Regions from separate parts of the Nocardia sp. NPDC055029 genome, predicted to be linked through region 1. Evidence: riboswitches for the same ligand, from Rfam matches in the RefSeq annotation. Region 1 holds a riboswitch; each other region holds the start of a gene.
The links. Region 1 has a riboswitch for S-adenosylmethionine ahead of ACWF9G_RS28445 (aminotransferase class V-fold PLP-dependent enzyme). Riboswitches for the same ligand answer to the same signal wherever they lie in the genome.

Region 2: another riboswitch for S-adenosylmethionine. It lies ahead of ACWF9G_RS05105 (AfsA-related hotdog domain-containing protein); the one in region 1 lies ahead of ACWF9G_RS28445 (aminotransferase class V-fold PLP-dependent enzyme).
Region 3: another riboswitch for S-adenosylmethionine. It lies ahead of ACWF9G_RS21045 (ABC transporter substrate-binding protein); the one in region 1 lies ahead of ACWF9G_RS28445 (aminotransferase class V-fold PLP-dependent enzyme).
Region 4: another riboswitch for S-adenosylmethionine. It lies ahead of ACWF9G_RS01480 (bifunctional o-acetylhomoserine/o-acetylserine sulfhydrylase); the one in region 1 lies ahead of ACWF9G_RS28445 (aminotransferase class V-fold PLP-dependent enzyme).

The regions. Positions count from the first base shown of each region.
Region 1 is NZ_JBSGVQ010000042.1:684-4,963, forward strand. It holds gene ACWF9G_RS28430 (flavin reductase family protein) at 108-575, shown strand; gene ACWF9G_RS28435 (hypothetical protein) at 608-958, shown strand; gene ACWF9G_RS28440 (excalibur calcium-binding domain-containing protein) at 985-1,536, opposite strand; gene ACWF9G_RS28445 (aminotransferase class V-fold PLP-dependent enzyme) at 1,686-3,002, opposite strand; SAM riboswitch class IV at 3,051-3,165, opposite strand; gene ACWF9G_RS28450 (AAA family ATPase) at 3,431-4,280, shown strand, end outside.
Region 2 is NZ_JBSGVQ010000004.1:69,797-74,076, forward strand. It holds gene ACWF9G_RS05085 (alpha/beta fold hydrolase) at 1-251, shown strand, start outside; gene ACWF9G_RS05090 (SMP-30/gluconolactonase/LRE family protein) at 253-1,212, opposite strand; gene ACWF9G_RS05095 (MarR family winged helix-turn-helix transcriptional regulator) at 1,327-1,776, shown strand; gene ACWF9G_RS05100 (SRPBCC family protein) at 1,834-2,289, opposite strand; SAM riboswitch class IV at 2,434-2,551, shown strand; gene ACWF9G_RS05105 (AfsA-related hotdog domain-containing protein) at 2,566-3,342, shown strand; gene ACWF9G_RS05110 (HAD family hydrolase) at 3,339-4,070, shown strand; gene ACWF9G_RS05115 (hypothetical protein) at 4,064-4,280, shown strand, end outside.
Region 3 is NZ_JBSGVQ010000024.1:97,008-101,287, forward strand. It holds gene ACWF9G_RS21040 (ABC transporter permease) at 45-1,076, opposite strand; gene ACWF9G_RS21045 (ABC transporter substrate-binding protein) at 1,079-2,698, opposite strand; SAM riboswitch class I at 2,715-2,809, opposite strand; gene ACWF9G_RS21050 (hypothetical protein) at 3,022-3,720, shown strand; gene ACWF9G_RS21055 (DUF6892 domain-containing protein) at 3,901-4,280, opposite strand, start outside.
Region 4 is NZ_JBSGVQ010000001.1:384,099-388,378, reverse strand. It holds gene ACWF9G_RS01490 (MFS transporter) at 1-1,321, opposite strand, end outside; gene ACWF9G_RS01485 (TetR family transcriptional regulator) at 1,455-2,195, shown strand; SAM riboswitch class IV at 2,259-2,369, shown strand; gene ACWF9G_RS01480 (bifunctional o-acetylhomoserine/o-acetylserine sulfhydrylase) at 2,450-3,766, shown strand; gene metX (homoserine O-acetyltransferase MetX) at 3,763-4,280, shown strand, end outside.

The sequences.
Region 1 (4,280 bases):
CGGCGCGGGCGTAGTTTGGGGCGGTGAGTGAAGTGCGACGAACCCCGGCCGAGCTGGTGGTCCCCGATGATCTGAGCGGGATCACCGCCGAGCAGTACCGGGAATCGATGCGGCACTATCCGGCCGGAGTCACCGTGGTGACCATCGGCGCCGAGACCGGCCCGGTGGGCTTCACGGCGACGTCGTTCGCCTCACTCTCCCTGGAACCACCCCTGGTGTCGTTCAACATCGCCCACACCTCGTCGAGCATCGACGCACTACGCGCCGCCGACTCGGTCGTCATCCACTTCCTCGGCGAACACCAGCACCACCTCGCCCACCGCTTCTCCCGCACCGCCGCCGACCGCTTCACCGACCGCTCCCTGTGGACCACCCTCGACACCGGCGAACCAGTCCTGCACGGCACCCCCCTCTGGCTCCGCACCACCCTCCACCAACTCATCGACATCGGCGACCACACCCTCGCGGTCGGCCTCGTCACCCGAGTCCACGACCAAACCCACGAAACCCCCACCGCCGCCCCCCTCCTCTACTACAACGGCAAATACCACCGCCCCACCGCCCTCGACACCTGATCGGACAACCCGTGACCATGAGCGAGTTCCGTGTGACCAACGTCTTTACCGTCAGCTACCAGCAGAACCCGCACGTTGTCGGCCATGTCACCGGCTCGTTCGACCTCGGTGATCCGGTCGAGCTCACACGAGCAGAAACCGTTGTCGCGCACGGCGTCGTGGAATCGATCGGATTCCACAGGTCGCCCGCCGGCGAGTTCTCGTTCACCTTCTCGAACAAGATCTCCGTGCACGTCCAGGCAGGCGATGCCATTCGCGCGATGGATACGACGGACTATCTTGTCGCCACACATGGTGGCCTGCGGCTGCTCGAGTCCGCCCGTGATGCGCGCGAAGGAAAGTTCGTAGCACAGAGCTCGGCGGGTGGGCACTTCGACGAGTAGCCCGCCGCAATGAGCGGGACGGCGCTCTATTCGCAGGCCACGCCGTCGTTGTCGCGGTCGAGATCTGAGCGGTAGCCGGGTTCGCCGCGGTGAAGAGGGGCTGCGCCGGCTGCGCGGGCGGCGGCGCAGTTCCTGTAATAGGCGCTGGGGGCGGGCGGCGCATCCGGTTCGGGGACCGCCTCGATACGCGGTGCTGGTACCGGCACTGTCGTCGTCGGTGCAGGGGCGACCACCGGCGGTGGAGGTGGCAGTTCGACCGTAGTCGTCGGGGCGATCGGGGCCGCCGGGATGTCGACGGTGGTGGTCGCCAGGGGCACGACGGTGGTTGTCGTAGCGGTAGGCGGCGGGGTTGTTGTCGTCGAAGTGATTGTAGTTGTGGATGTTTCGGCGATGCGGGTAGTCGAGGTAGCCGAGCTACGCACCTCGGGCGCAGACTCGTCCTCAGCAAGACCGCCGATCGCGGCTAGACCAAGCACTCCGACAACTCCGATCCCGGCCACCACGGGCCAGCGGCGCTTCTTGTCCTGTGGCCTGGGCGGACGAGCCCACGGATCAGGCGGCTGATTCGGTCGAGTCACTATTTCCCCTAAGGTGTCTGAGCACTTCTGCGGGGCTTCATCGCGACTGGCCAGAGGCCCGTTACCCAGTTCTGCGGCGCGTCAAACATTCTCGAGGACGGCGTGCCGAAGCGGGCGGGCCGTTGGGCCCGCCGCGACGGTGGCTCGGTTCAGCCGATGAGGCAGGGGGCGGCGCCTGCGGGGGAATCGGCGGTGAGGGGGCGGGTTTCGGGGGGGGGGTTCCAGAGGCCTTCGGTGGTGGCGTAGGTCCAGGTCGGGCCGGATTCGGTGAGGGTGGCGATGGCCGTGATCAGGCGGTCTACGTCGGTGGCGGTGGTGCCGAGGCCGATGCTGGCGCGGAGGGCGGCGTCGAGGCCGAGGCGGGTGAGGAGGGGGTGGGCGCAGAAGCGGCCGTCGCGGATGCCGATGGCGTGTTCGGCGGAGAGGTAGGCGGCGACCTGGCCGGGGGCGTAGCCGGCGACGGTGAAGGCGACGATGCCGACGCAGTCGGGGCTGTCGGACCAGATGCGGACGATGTCGACGCCGGGAATCGCGGCCAAACCGTCGCGCAGACGGTCGGCCAAAAAGCGTTCGCCGGCAACGAGTTCGGTGGGATCGATGGCGGCCAGCGCGTCACAGGCGGCGGCGATGGCGGCCGCGCCGAGCACGTTCGGCGAGCCCGCCTCGTGCCGCTGCGGTGCCGCGGCCCACTCGACCTGTTCCACACCGACTTCGCGCACCGCGCCACCACCGGCCAGGTACGGCTCGCCCGCGTCGAGCCAGTCCCGCCTGCCGACCAGCACACCGGCGCCGAACGGCGCGTACAGCTTGTGCCCGGAGAAGGCGAGATAGTCGATCCCGTTCTCACGCAGCGAAATCCGGCGATGCGGGGCCAACTGCGCCGCGTCGACGAGAATCCGCGCGCCGCACAGGTGGGCGATGGTGGCCAGCCGCTCCAGCGGCAGCACCTCACCGGTGACATTGGACGCCCCGGTCACCGCGAGCAATGCGGCGGGCTTGCTGCACAATTCGGCGACGACCCGCCGGATCGTCTCCTCGACGGTGTCGGCGGCCTGCACGACCCGACGACCGTGCGCGGTCCACGGCAGGAAGTTCGCGTGATGCTCGATATCGAGCACGACGGTCTCCCCGGGCACGCAGCCTGCCAGCAGGTTCAGCGAATCGGTGGTGTTGCGGGTGAACACGACGACCTGGTCGTCACACGCGTCGACGAACCGGGCGACGGCGCCACGCGAGGCCTCGTAGCACTCGGTGGAGATCCGCGAGGCGTAGCCCGCGCCGCGGTGCACGCTGGCGTAGTACGGCAGCAGCTGCGAGATCCGGTCGGTGACCTGCCGCAACGCGGGCGCGCTCGCCGCGTAGTCGAAGTTGGCGTAGGTGCTTGTGCCGCCCTGCACGAGCGGAACCTGCAGGTCGGCGCCGGACACGGCGGCCAGGGCACAGGTGGGGTCGATTACTGCGGTCATGACGAAATCCCGTCGGCTCAGGGACTCGTTCCCGAAAAGGGTGCTGCGAGTCCGCGCTTGCCGCGCCCACTGCGGACGGCGGCCTGGTCGTCACCCGGAGCACCCCACCGCGGAGGAGGGTTGCCGACCAGCTAGCCGGGGCTTGTCGCTGGTACTCGTGACCTGTTGACGAGAGTGACAGACGATCCAGGGAGCTGTCAACCACCACCATCGGCACGCCCGAACCGACAGGAATCGCCGACGCCGGGTCGCCACGCAACTAGCATCCGACGAAGGCGACGGCTACGCCGACGACTCGGCAGATCAACGTGGCGCTGCGGGTGGGTTCTGATGTCAAACCGGTACACAAGGGGTGAACTTTGCCCGCGATGGACGCCGTACGATCGAGTGAACCGAAATCAGTCCATGCCTTCGATCGGAAGAACACCATGTCACACGCCCTGAGCTCCACACCGGCGGACGTGAACGCCGATCTAGCAGACGAATTCGTCCACCTTGCTCGGTTGGCGATGGCAGGCCGCGAACAGGACGTCACGATGTTCGTCCGCCGCGCCGCGCGCCGGCATCGCACCGACTGCCCCGAGCTCGCCGAGGCCCTGATCGGACTGCTCAGGCAGAACCCGACGCGGGCCAATCCGCTACGCGCCGAACTCGATACGCCGATCCCCGTCGACGGCGACAGCCGCCTGCCGCTGCTGCGGGTCGTGCCGCCCGGCGCCACCGCGGAGGTGCCGATCCTGCCCGCCGAGACCTACCGGGTGCTCACCCAGATCGTCGACGAACGCAAGCAGGCCGACCGTCTCGCCGCCGCCGACCTCACCCCGGCGCGCAGCCTGCTCTTCGTCGGTCCGCCCGGCGTCGGAAAGACCATGGCCGCGGCCTGGCTCGCCCATCAGCTGGAGTTGCCGCTGGTGGTGCTCGACCTGGCCACGATCATGAGCAGCCTGCTCGGCAAGACCGGCACCAACCTGCGCCACGCCATCGACTACGCCAAGCAACGACCCTGCGTGCTGCTGCTCGACGAACTCGACGCGATCGCCAAGCGCCGCGACGACGACCGCGATGTGGGCGAACTCAAACGCCTGGTCACGGTGCTGCTGCAGCAGATCGACGACTGGCCGTCGGGCGCCGGTCTGGTGATCGGCGCGACCAACCACGCCGAGCTCCTCGACCCGGCCGTGTGGCGGCGCTTCGACGTCACCGTCTGCTTCGAGCTGCCGGAGACGACGCAGCGCGGTGAGGCGATCCGCCGCTTCGCCGGCCAACCGCTACCCGATG
Region 2 (4,280 bases), on a different contig from region 1:
CCTACGCCGTCGGTGCGCGGGCCGACGACTTCGCCGCGCGCCCGCTCGACGAGCGGGTGGCCACACTCGACCTGCCGGTCCTGGCCGTCCACGGCAGACACGACCTCCTCTACGACAGCGCGGCCACCCTGGACAGATACGCCGCGGCGGGCGCCCGCACCCACCTCGTCGAGCACGCAGGCCACTCGCCGCAGGTCGAGCAGCCGGACGAATTCGTCGCCGTCCTCAGGGAATTCGTCGGCGAGGCCTGACTCAGAACCCGTCGACCGCCGACACCACGAACGTTCCCGGCGCGCCCGCATCGCCCATCGGCCCGCCCTTGTCGAACTGTGACGACACGATCAGCGCCCGATCGCCCGAGTGCACCATCGTCGTGGGGATATTCAGTGCGGGATCATGGAATTCGCGATCACGCGTCGCCGCGGCACCGCGGTCGCTGACGGTCCAGCGGCTGATGGTGTTCTCGGTGTTGTGGACCACCCACAGGGTGTTGTCGCGCAGTTCCATGCCGTCGCCGTGGCGCACGTCGCCGCCGGTCAGCGCGACCTTGCGGATCGGCTCGGCGCCGGTCAGGTCGATCCGGTACAGCTCGCCCGCCGACATCGCGACGACGAGCAGATACGTCCCTGCCGGATCGGCGACGATGCCGTTCAGTTCGAAGGTCTTCGCGTCGCGCGGTCCGAGCACCGGACCCAGGTCGTAAGCGACCCCCAATTCGCCACGGCCCGTGGCCACTTGGTCCGGGGTGACCCGATAGACGACATTGCGGACACTGTCGGTCAGATAGGCGCTCCCGTCGGCCCCGAAGTCGAGATCGTTGACGAAACGCGGAGCGGCGCCCGCCACCTCGAACCGGGCCAGCAGCGCGCGGGAGCCGATGTCGTACACCGCGACTCCCACACCCGAATCGATCACCCACAGCCTGCCGTCCCGGTCGACCCGCACGCCGTTGGTGGTCTTACGGCCGTCCGCGCCGGCGGGCAGGAACACTTCCGCGCGCTTGGCTCCCGCGGCCGCCCGATAGACCGTGCCGTCGGCGAACGAGCCGATATAGCTGTCACCGGAGCGGGCATCAAGCGCAATGCCCTCGGGATACACAGCGTTGCCGGGCAGCTCGAAGGCGGTGCGCAACGTGGGCGCGGAGTCGGTTCCGCACGCCGTCGCGGACAGACAGGCGACGGCCAGGGCGATGGTGGCGCTGGACCTGATCATGATGAAGCCTCTCAGTGATGTAATGCCAAACATCAAGCAATGGGCAGAAATGTAGATTAGAGTTCTAATGATCGTCAAGGGCATTACGTGATGACGGGCGGATACCATGCACGCATGACGTCCATGCCCGCCGCCGAGAGGCTCGGCACGTATATCAAGCGCGCCGAGCAGGCCCTGATCGCGGCGAAGACCGCCGCGCTGAAGCCGGCCGGGCTGACGGTCCCGCAGTACAGCGCCCTGCTGCACCTCGCGGAGAACCCCGGCATCTCCGCCGCGGCGCTGGCCAGACTGGCGGGGGTGACGCCGCCGACCATGAACACCGTCCTGACCAACCTCCAGGACCGTGGCCTGGTCGAGCGCACGCCGCACGAGTGGCACAAGAACGTGCTGGAGACCCGGCTGACCGAGGCAGGCCGGGAGGTGACCGCCGCGGGGGACGTGAACGCGGTCGCGGTGGAGCGTGACCTCGCGGCCCGGTTCACCGCCGAGGAGCTCGCGACGGTGACGGCTCTGCTCACGCGCACGGCGGAGGCTCTGGAGGAGATCAGGCAAGACCTGCCGTGACCCCGAAACGACGAGAGCCCGCCGGAAGATCCGGCGGGCTCTCGAGGTGTGTGCGGGTCAGCGCTCCGCGACAGCCTTGACCTTGCTGAGGGTTTCGTGCATGCCCGCGACCAGGTCGGCCTCGAACTTCTCCTCGCCGCCGAGGGCGACCTTGATCGTCCCGCGCAGCCACGCGGGCACGCCCTTGACGGGGTCGACGGTGCGGGTCTCGACAACGCGGGTGCCGGTAGCGGTCGGTTCGAGCTCGTAGCGCCACACCGTGCGGTTCTCGTTCATCCGGAACGCGATGGACTTGTTGGGCTCGTAGCTCACGATGCGCGAAGTGGTCGGGTACACCTTCCAGCCGACCTTGTTCAGATTGACGGTGTAGGCGCCGTCGCGGACCCCACCGACGGCGATCATCTTCAGCGTGGTCGGGCTGAGCTCGGGCATGCGGCGCAGGTCGGCCAGGATCGACCACACCTTCTCCGGCGCTGCGGCGATGTCGATGCTGGCTTCGAGATTGTTCGGCAACGGTGCCTCCGGGATGGGTGTGACGGACTGTCACGCACAGCATAGGCATCGTCGACCAGGGGATCTTCCGCCTGTGGTCGGATTTTTCGCAGCGTGGTCGCAACACTGTTCAAAAGGTTTGCGGCCGAATAATTTTCGTTCGACGGTCACGAGTTCCAGCTTCGAGCCCCGGCTTGCTGGGCGGCAACCCTCCATCGGCGGCGGGGTGCTCCGGGTGACGACCGGATGGCGGGGGAGTTCCCACCCGCCATAAGCGTCCTTCTGAAGGGTTCATCCATGTCTGTTGTCCAACTCGACTCCACCACCCGTGCCCCGGAAACGGTGGCGACCACGTTCGTCGTGGTGGCCGACCGGTTTCTCGGTATCTCCGCGGACGACCGGGTGCACACCGTGTCGGGCCTCGTCGCCCTGTTGCGTAGCGGCCGCCTGGCCGATCGGGAGTTGACGGTGCACTTGGGGCAGGGCATCACCCGGCACGATCTCGACTACCTCGACCATGTCGCGCAGACCGCGGGGGCCGGGTTGCGGGTGGTCGGGGAGATCGCCGAGCCCGCCCGCCGCCATCACGTGCACAAGTACCAGCACTCCAATGTGCTGCTGGCCGGGCTGACCAGGGAAGCCGAGAACCTCTTCCGCGCCGATCTGCGCCTCGACAGCGACAACGAACTGCTGCTCGACCATCAGACCGGCGAGCACGTGCAGGGCATCGTGGTGATCGAGGCGGTGCGCCAGCTGTTCCTGGCCGCGTTCGAACTCGAGTACGGCGTGCGCAGGCCGCAGGAGCACTTCTACATCGTGTGGAACAACGTGGACCTGCGGTTCACCTCGTTCCTGTTCCCGCTGCCCGCGACCCTGCACGCCCGGCTCACACCGGTCTCGGTGGACGACCCTGGCAAGCTGCAGTTCGTCATCGAGACCGAGGTGCGCCAATTCGGCAAGACCGTGGCCGACTCGCGCGTCGAGTTCACCGCGCTGCCCAACGAGCGCATCGCGCAGATCGAGCGGGCCAAGGCGGCCAAGGCTGTCACCGCGCACCTGGCGGAGTCGGCATGAGCGAGCGGCGAGTAGGCGCCGGCGCGGCGTTCTTCGATGTCGACGAAACGCTGATCACCGTCAAGAGCATGTTCGCGTTCCTGCGGCACTGGCTCGCCGAGAACGGTGACGACGGCGGCGAGTACGCGCGCATCACCGGCGAGATCAAGGAGCGCGCGGCGGCAGGAACCCCGCGCGAGGAGATCAACCGCCACTACTACCGGGTCTATCGCGGAGTCGAGTACGCCGCGCTCGCGGAATCGGGGAAGCGCTGGTTCGGCGCCTTCGCCGCCGACGGTTCGCCGTTCTATCTCGACACCCTGGAAGCTCTGCGCGCACATCATGATTCGGGTGTGCGCACGGTGCTGCTCTCCGGGTCGTTCGCGCCGGCGATCGCCCCGGTGGCCGGCGCGGTAGGCGCCGATCACATCATCGCCACCGAACCGGTGCTCGACGAACACGGCGTGCTGACCGGCGAGGTGCACCGCCCGATGATCGGCGAGGCCAAAGGCGAAGCGGTGGTGGCCTACCTCCGCGAACACGGCATCAGCCCCGACGACACCTGGGGTTACGGCGATCACAGCACGGACCTGCCGTTTCTGTGGATCGTCGCGCATCCCTTCCACCGCGGCGACGACCCGCACCTGCTTGCCGCCGCGACCGCGGCGTGGCGCAGGCTCGGTGACCGGGTCGGCGACGTGAACGGCATCGAACTCGCCGACGATCGAAAGGTGTTGTCCGCATGGTGAAACGGCTCTACGATCTGACGCCGACCACGCAGGGCCCGCTGTATCCGCCCAGTGAAATCGTGGACGCCGATGGCAATTTCCTCGTCGTCGGTTTCCTCAACGAAGCGGGCCCAGACGGCACGGTGACGCGTCGATGGGGACGTGCCGTCGTCGCGGCCGACACCCCACTGCCCGCGTTCGGCGAGAACCTGCCGTACCGGGTGATTCGTG
Region 3 (4,280 bases), on a different contig from region 1:
CGGTATCGATGGTGGTCCCGGCGGCGTCCTGAGGCCGCATGACCTCAGGCACCGTGCACCGCCTTCGCGGCGACATCGGCCTTCGTGTCCGGGAGTTCGGTGCTGTCACCGGGCCTGGTGTTCGTCTTCGCGCGCTGCCACCTGCTACCGGTGATCCGTGGATCGAGCAGGGGATACAGCAGATCGACCGTCAGATTCACGACGACGAAGATCAGCGCCGACAGCAGCACCACGCCCTGCACGACGGGGATGTCCTGGTTGAGCACGGAGGTCTGGGTCAGCCTGCCGACACCGGCGCGGGCGAACACCGATTCCACCACCACCGACCCGGCCAGCACGGTGCCCACCAGCACACCGGCGATGGTGAACGCGGGCACGCTGGCCAACCGGGCGACGTGGCGCCGCTGCACCCACCACCGCGAGGCGCCCTTGGCGAGCGCGACCTCGGTGAACGGCTGCCGCCAGGTCTGTTCCAGCCCGGCGGCGAGTACCTGGGCGATCACCGCACCGATCGGCAGTGCCAGGGTGAGCGCGGGCAGCAGGGTGCCGCGCAGTCCCGTCCCGCCGAAGGCCGGAAACCAGTGCAGCCGAAACGAGAACAGCTGCAACAGGATCAGACCGGTCCAGAACGTCGGCACCGAAACAGCCAGCGGTGGTAGGGCACTGAGCGTATTGCGCAGCCACGGCCGCCGCGTGTAGGTGGCGGCGAACGCCAATGCGGTGCCGCCGATCGCGGCGAACACCAGGGCTAGCAGCGCCAATCCGAGAGTCGGGGGCAGGGCGTCGCCGAGCGCTTCGGTCACGGGCTGACCGGTGCTGATGGACCGCCCGAGGTCACCGCTGACCGCATTGCCGAGCGCGGTCACATACTGCTCCCACAGCGGCTTGTCCAGGCCGTAGCGGGCCTGCAGTTCCGCGATCGCCGCCTTGTCGACGACGGTGCCGGGCCCACCGCCGTCGGCGGCCATCGACACCGGATCCGCAGGCAGCAGGTAGAGCACGACGAAGGAGATCGTGAACGCCGCCCACAACACCCAGAGCGCCTGCAGCACCCGGGAACCCACGTATCGGCTCATGATCAGCGCCCGCTCAGCCAGGTGTCGAAGAACTGCAGCCGGGCCGAGGCCTCGAACTTCAGATCCTGGGTGGTCGCGGCCGCGCCGATCGCCTGGGACAGCTCGACGGTGGGGATGTAGAGGCCGTTGTCGAGGATCTGCTGCTGCGCGGTCTTGATCAGCGTCGCCCGTGCGGCCGGATCATTGGCGGCCAGCTGCTTGTCCAGGGTCTCGTCCAGCGCCGGGATCGGTCCGCGGGCATTGAGGTTGCGACCGGTGATCGAGAAGGGCGTGCGCAGGATGTCGCCGTCGGCGCGGGTGGAATTGCCGTAGGTGGCGTCGTAGTCCTTGGAGTTCATCTTGGCGGTCCACTCCGGCAGCGACACCAGGTCGAGTGTCAGGTCGACGCCCACCTGGCGAAGCTGCTGCTGCACCAGCTCCAGGATCGCCTGGTTGCCCGCGAACACCTGGCTGAACGTCACCGAGAAGCTCAGGCGCTCACCGTTCTTCGCGCGGATGCCGTCGGCGCCGGGAACCCAGCCTGCCTGGTCGAGAATCGACTTCGCCTTGGCCGGGTCGTGGGGAAGTTGTGCCGAGAGATCCGCGTACGCGGGTGTCGCCGAGGCCAGCGTCGAGGTCGCGACCTTGAACTGCGGGCCGAGCACGGTGTCGACGAGCTGCTTGCGGTCCAGCGCCGGCAGCAGTGCCTGGCGCACCGCCGGATCGCGCAGCGGGCCACGAGTCACGTTGGGGTGCAGGCCGAACGGCGTGCCGGGGTTGGACGTGGACAGCACCTGGCCGCCGACGGCCTCGATCTGCGGTGCGTCCTGGGGCAGCGCGTCACTGATCGCGTCGAGCTGACCGGAGACGAGACTGCCGGTGCGCACCCCGGATTCGGGGACGACGGTGAACTCGATCCGGTCCAGGTACGCCTCGCCCTGATGCCCGAATACCGCCGATCCCCAGTGGTATCCGGCCCGCTTCGCCAGCGTCACCGAGACGTCCTGCTTGTAGCCGGCGTAGGTGAACGGCCCGCTGCCGATATTGTCGCCTGCGCACCTGGCCTCGGCCGGTTTGGCATTGGTCGCCTTGGCGAGTATTCCGAGCTGCGGTGTGGAGGAGGCCTGCAGGAACTGCGCGTTGGGCTGGCTGAATTCCACTCGGGCGGTGAGCTTGTCGACCGCGGTCGTGCCGACGTAGTTGGTGAGGTAGCTCGTGCCGAGCGGCGCCTTCGCGCCACCGAGTTTCACGATCGCGTCGAAGGTGTCGCGCACCGAGTCCGCGGTGACCGGCGTGCCGTCGCTGAAGGTGACGCCGTCGGCGAGCGTGAACGTGAACACCTTCGCGTCGGAGCTGACCTCCCAGCTGGTGGCCAGCCACGGCGTGATCGCGCCGGTCTTCGGGTCCTGATCGGTGAGCGAGTCGACGATCTGACGGGCGACGTAGATGGACTGGTTCGAGCCCGCCTGCGCCGGATCCGAGCACGACGGCGCCTGCGACAGGCCGTAGCGCAGCGTGCCGCCGGGCTGGGGCGGACCGGCCTGCCCACCCGAGCCTGCGCTGTCACTACCGCACGCGACCACGGAGGTGGCGACGGCGAGAACGCCGGCGACAGCGGCGAGACGATGATGGGGACCGATCACGGGGTGCACTTTCTTCCTTCCATCGAACCCGGCGGAAGCACCCACACCCGGGGAACGGGCGGGTTGCTGCGACGTCGTCGAGCCGGGTCTCTCGGTCGCTCTGGATGGTTGTGACCGGCCGCAGGGGCCGGTACCGAATCAGCATGTGGCACTGGCGGGATCCTTCACAACGGTAAGGATCAGCGTGAGCGCAGAGCTTGGAACGCGGGGCGTACTCGGGCACACTGTGCGACGCGCCGACGGCTCGGTGCCATCTCACCTGCGCGGATTACGCCCGGTACGGGAGTAGCGTCGGATGTCTTCGCGTCCATGAGGAGTGCGCCGTGACCGAGCCGCGTCGTTTCACCACACTGACCACGCTGGCGGCCTGTGCCGCCGCGCTGCTACTGGCCGCGCCTACCGCGGCGGCGGCGCCCGAGGTAACCAGGGATGCGCCGGCGGCGCAGACGGCGGCTCCGGGCGACCTGCTCGGCGCGTATCAGACCGTCGTCGACACCCTCGAAGCGCTCGGCGTCCAGCCGTTCCTGTATCCGACGGTCGCCGCGAACTGCGCCGGTGACGACCTCGGCCTGATCCCCGCCGTCGCGGGTGCGGTCCCTGGCCCGTGGCCGGCGAATACCGTCCAGGTCCCCGGCCTCGACCTCACCGCCGTGAAGTCCGGCCAGACGATGTTCACCTTCCTGCCCTACGGCCTGTCGCCGGACACGGCCACCACCAAGACCTCCGGCATGCAGGTGGCCTGGCTCAACATCAGCACCGGCCGCGGTGGTCTGGCCTCGATGGGCTCGATCACCGACATCGTCCGCGCGATGGTCCCGCCCGAGGTACCCGTCGAACTGCGCCCCCTCGCCGAAACCGCCATCCGCGACTTCCTGTTCACCGCCATCCCCGTCGGCGGAGTGCGGGCGGTCCCCGTCGACACCGGCCACGGCACCGTCCTGGCCGCCGTCTTCGGCACCACCGACAACGCGGGCCGCTCCTGCTTCTTCTTCCCGACCGTCGGCATCACCGAAGTCCCCTGATCGTCTCAGTCCGCCCGCGCCGCTCGACGTTCTCGGCATGGACCTCTCCGCTGCCGTCGCCTGGTGAGGTCATGGGGCAGGCATGGCGGGCGGCCAGTCCCGATGCCAGATGACGTGGCCGCTCTCGCTGCCCCCGACTACACGGCCATGCGCGACTCACTCGAAACCACCCACCGGGATTTACCAGCCGTGCACCGCCACGCCGCGTGTCCGCAGCGCACCGACCACACTGCGCCACTCCTCGTTGTCGTGTGCCTTGAAACCGTTGAAGATCACCAGCTCGGTCAGCGCGGGCAGAGCGGCGATGACACCGACGTCACGATTCTGGATGCCCGAATCCAGTCTGAGGCGCTGTAGCCTGGTCAACCCCGCAAGCGGGGCGAGACTGGTGGCTTCGACCATCGAGTTGAGATCGAGATCTTCGAGTGCCGCACAGTAGGCGATCCCGTCCAGGTTCGTGATCGAGAAATGCCTGCCGAAGTGCCACCACCCGGGGTAGAGCTGATAGACCTCACGATCGCCGTCCAGACACAGGTCAGTCACCTGTGCCAGATCGTCCG
Region 4 (4,280 bases), on a different contig from region 1:
TCGGATTGTCGGTCGCGTAGTTCTTCGCCGCCTGCACCGAGATCGTGGTGAGCAATGCGGTGCCGACCGCGCCGCCGACCTGCTGGGCGGCATTGAGCAGAGCACTGGCCACGCCGGAGTCGTCGGCGTCGACCTGATGCAGCGCGACGGCCTGCATGCCGACGAACAACGGCCCCATACCGAGCGCGATCAGCAGCTGGGCGGGCAGCACGCTCAGCGCGTACCCGTCGCCGTAGCCGAGCTGGGCCAGCCACAGCAGACCCACGGTGCCGAGCAGCGCGCCGACCACCATCAGCGGGCGCGGGCCGAGCTTGGGCATCAGCGCGCTGGTGACACCCGCCGAGATCGCGATGCCGACCGGGAACGGCAGGAACGCGACGCCCGCTTTCAACGGCGAGTAGCCGAGGGTGTTCTGGTAGTAGAAGCTCAGGAACAGGAACATCGCGAACATGGCGATCGGGATGAACAGCGCGGCCAGCAGCGCGCCACCCCGGTTGACCTCCCCCGGAATGCGCAGCGGCAGCAGCGGATTCGCCGAGCGCGCCTCGATGACGACGAAGGCGATCAGCAGCGCGGCGCCCGCCCCGAGCAGGACGAGGGTGCTCGCGGCCAGCCAGCCGTGTTCGGCGGCGCGGCTGAATCCGTAGACGATCGACACCAGCCCGAGCGTCACGGTGACGGCGCCGGGCAGGTCGTAACCGCCGACCCGCGGCACCGGCACATCGCGCACGATGACCGCCAGCGCGCCGAGCAGCGCGACGATCGCGACCGGCGTGTTCATCAGCAGGGTCCAGCGCCACGACACGTACTCGGTGAGCGCGCCACCGACGATCAACCCGAACGCGACACCGCCCGCCGAGATACCGGCGAACACCGCGAACGCGCGCGCCCGCTCCTTGACGTCGGTGAACGTCACCGACAACAGCGACAGTGCCGATGGCGCGAGCAACGCCGCGAACGCGCCCTGCAAGCCGCGCCCGAGGAACAGCTGCAACCCGTCCTGGGCGAGCCCGGCCAGCGCCGACGCGGCGGCGAACCCGACCAGGCCGATCAGGAAGATGCGCCTGCGGCCGAGGTAGTCGGCCATCCGCCCGCCCAGCAACAGCAGGCCGCCGAAGATCAGGGTGTAGGCGGTGAGCGCCCACTGTTTGTCGCCCTCGCTGATGCCGAGGTCTTTCTGGGCGAACGGGAGCGCGATCGTGACGACGGTGGCGTCGAGGATCACCATCAACTGTGCGGAGGCGAGGACAGCCAGCGCCCACCATCGCGTCGAATTCTGTTGTGTATCAGTTGGTTTCGCGTCTATCTCGATGCCGGTCACCACGGACTCCTAGTCACTCGAAGGCTGGCCTAATCCTGGCACCACGAGACAATTGGCGTCAAGAGCAAAATGTCTGACTGCGCCATTTGACGGGAAGGGACAGACAAATCAGGCAGGACGGTAATCTGGAGGGATGCTGGACTCGACCACTCCGATCGGCGCGGACCGGGCGACCGAACCGGCAGGCCCCACCGCGGCCGACCGCGTGCCTGCGGGCCTGCGTGAACGCAAGAAGCTCCAGACCAAGGCGGCGATCATCGAGGTCGGGCTGCGACTGTGTGAAACACAGGGCTTCGACGCGACGACGGTCGAGCAGATCGCCGCGGGCGCCGATGTCTCCCCGCGCACGGTCAACCGCTACTTCCCGCTCAAGGAAGACATCGTGCTCGCGCCGATCGACGAGTTCGGCGGCACCGTCGCCGTCGCACTCGCCGGGCAACCGCGCACCGGCAACGAACTCAAGGCGCTGTGTGACGCCTACCTGCAGGTCGTCGATACCGAGGCCGAGGCCGACGGCATCCGGTTCCTGCGCCAGTTCCAGCAGATGCAGCGGATCATGCGGACCAGCCAGGCCGTGAACGCGCGCGCCCTCGAATACGCGGAGAAGAAGAACGTCTCGGTCTGCGCGCAACTCGCCGAGCGGATGGCGACCACGCCGGACGACTTCTCGGTCCGGGTGGTGGCCGGCACCTGGCAGATGTTGTGCCACCTCTCGCTCGCCGCCATCGAGGACGAGCTGCTCGGCTCGACGCCGGAAGCCGCCGCCGGGGTGACCAAGGCCGCCATCCTGCGCGCCTACCACGAGCTTCGCCGCGTCTGCGGTGCGCACGCCGACGGCGACACGCCAGAGGTCGGCACACCGTCGGCGGAGTGATCCAGGCGACGAAACCGGGGGAAGTTTCCGCGCTGACACGATGGCCGGTTAACATGACGGCAAGGTCATGAGTACCAGCGCCAAGCCCCGGCTCGCTGGTCGGCAACCCTCCAGCTGCGGTGGGGTGCTCCGGGTGATGACCGGGCTCTCGAAGGTCGAGAGCAAGCGCGCATTGCAGGAGGCCCCCATGTGTTGTTGTCCGTCGATCCGACCCAGCTGACGCGAGACACCGGCAAACAATCCTGGAGCAATTCATGACCGACTCTGCCCTGCCCGAGAACTGGTCCTTCGAGACCAAGCAGATCCACGCGGGCCAGGCCCCCGACGCGAGCACCAACGCGCGGGCACTGCCGATCTACCAGACCACCTCCTACACCTTCCGCGACACCGACCACGCCGCCGCGCTGTTCGGTCTCGCCGAACCGGGCAACATCTACACCCGGATCATGAACCCCACCCAGGACGCGGTCGAGCAGCGCATCGCCGCGCTCGAGGGTGGCGTCGCGGCGCTGCTGCTGGCCTCCGGCCAGGCCGCCGAGACCTACGCGATCCTGAACCTGGCCAGCGCCGGTGACCACATCGTGTCGAGCCCGCACCTCTACGGCGGCACGTACAACCTGTTCCACTACTCGCTGCCCAAGCTCGGCATCGAGGTCTCCTTCGTCGAGGATCCCGACGACCTGGCGCAGTGGCAGGCCGCCATCCGGCCCAACACCAAGGCCTTCTACGGCGAGACCATCGCCAACCCGAGCAGCGCGGTGTTCGACATCCCCGGCATCGCCGAGGTGGCGCACAAGGCCGGTATCCCGCTGATCGTCGACAACACCGTCGCGACCCCGTACCTGATCCAGCCGCTGGCCAACGGCGCCGACATCGTCGTGCACTCGGCCACGAAGTACCTGGGCGGGCACGGCGCCGCGGTCGCGGGCGCGATCGTCGACGGCGGCACCTTCGACTGGACCGTGCGCGACGCCGACGGCAACGCGCGCTTCCCCGGTTTCACCGAGCCCGATCCCAGCTACCACGGCGCGGTGTTCGCCGACCTTGGCGCGCCCGCCTTCGCGCTGAAGGCCCGCGTGCAGCTGCTGCGCGATCTGGGTGCCGCGGTGTCGCCGTTCAACGCGTTCCTCATCGCCCAGGGCATCGAAACGCTGAGCCTGCGGGTCGAACGGCACGTGTCCAACGCCGAGGCCGTGGCGAAGTTCGTCGCCGAGCAGCCGGGCGTCGAGGCCGTGTACTATGCGGGGCTCGAGACCTCGCCCTGGTACGCGCGGGCCAAGCAGCTCGCACCCAAGGGCGCGGGCGCGATCGTCGCGTTCGAGCTGCGCGGCGGTGTCGACGCGGGCAAGAAGTTCGTGGACGCGTTAAGCCTGCACAGCCATGTCGCTAACATCGGTGATGTGCGTTCTCTCGTGATTCACCCGGCATCGACCACGCACTCGCAGTTGACGCCCGAAGAGCAACTGGCCTCCGGCGTCACTCCGGGGCTGGTCCGGCTCGCCGTCGGCATCGAGGGAATCGACGACATCCTGGCCGATCTGCGCGCAGGTTTCGCGGCGGCGACGACGTGACTGTGAGCACCGAATCGCCGATCGCCCGTCCCGCAACCGGTGTGGCCCTGCTGCCACCGCCGGACGGGCGACTCGGCGTGGTCGCCATCGGGGACGTGGCGCTGGAGAACGGCGCCGTGCTCCCCGATGTGCGGCTGGCGGTGCAACGCTGGGGCGAGCTCTCGCCCACGCTCGACAATGTGGTGCTCGTCGAACACGCGCTGACCGGTGACTCGCATGTCATCGCCAGCGCGGACAACGCGCAGCCCGGCTGGTGGGAGGGCATGGTCGGGCCCGGCGCGCCGATCGACACCGACGAATGGTGTGTGATCGCGACCAACGTGCTCGGCGGCTGCAAAGGCAGCACCGGCCCGTCCTCGCTCGCGCCCGACGGCACGCCGTGGGGCTCGCGCTTTCCCGATCTGACCATCCGTGACCAGGTGACCGCGGAGGCGCAGCTGCTCGAGCTGCTCGGGATCGAGCGGCTGGGCGCCGTCGTCGGCGGGTCGATGGGCGGCATGCGAGTGCTGGAGTG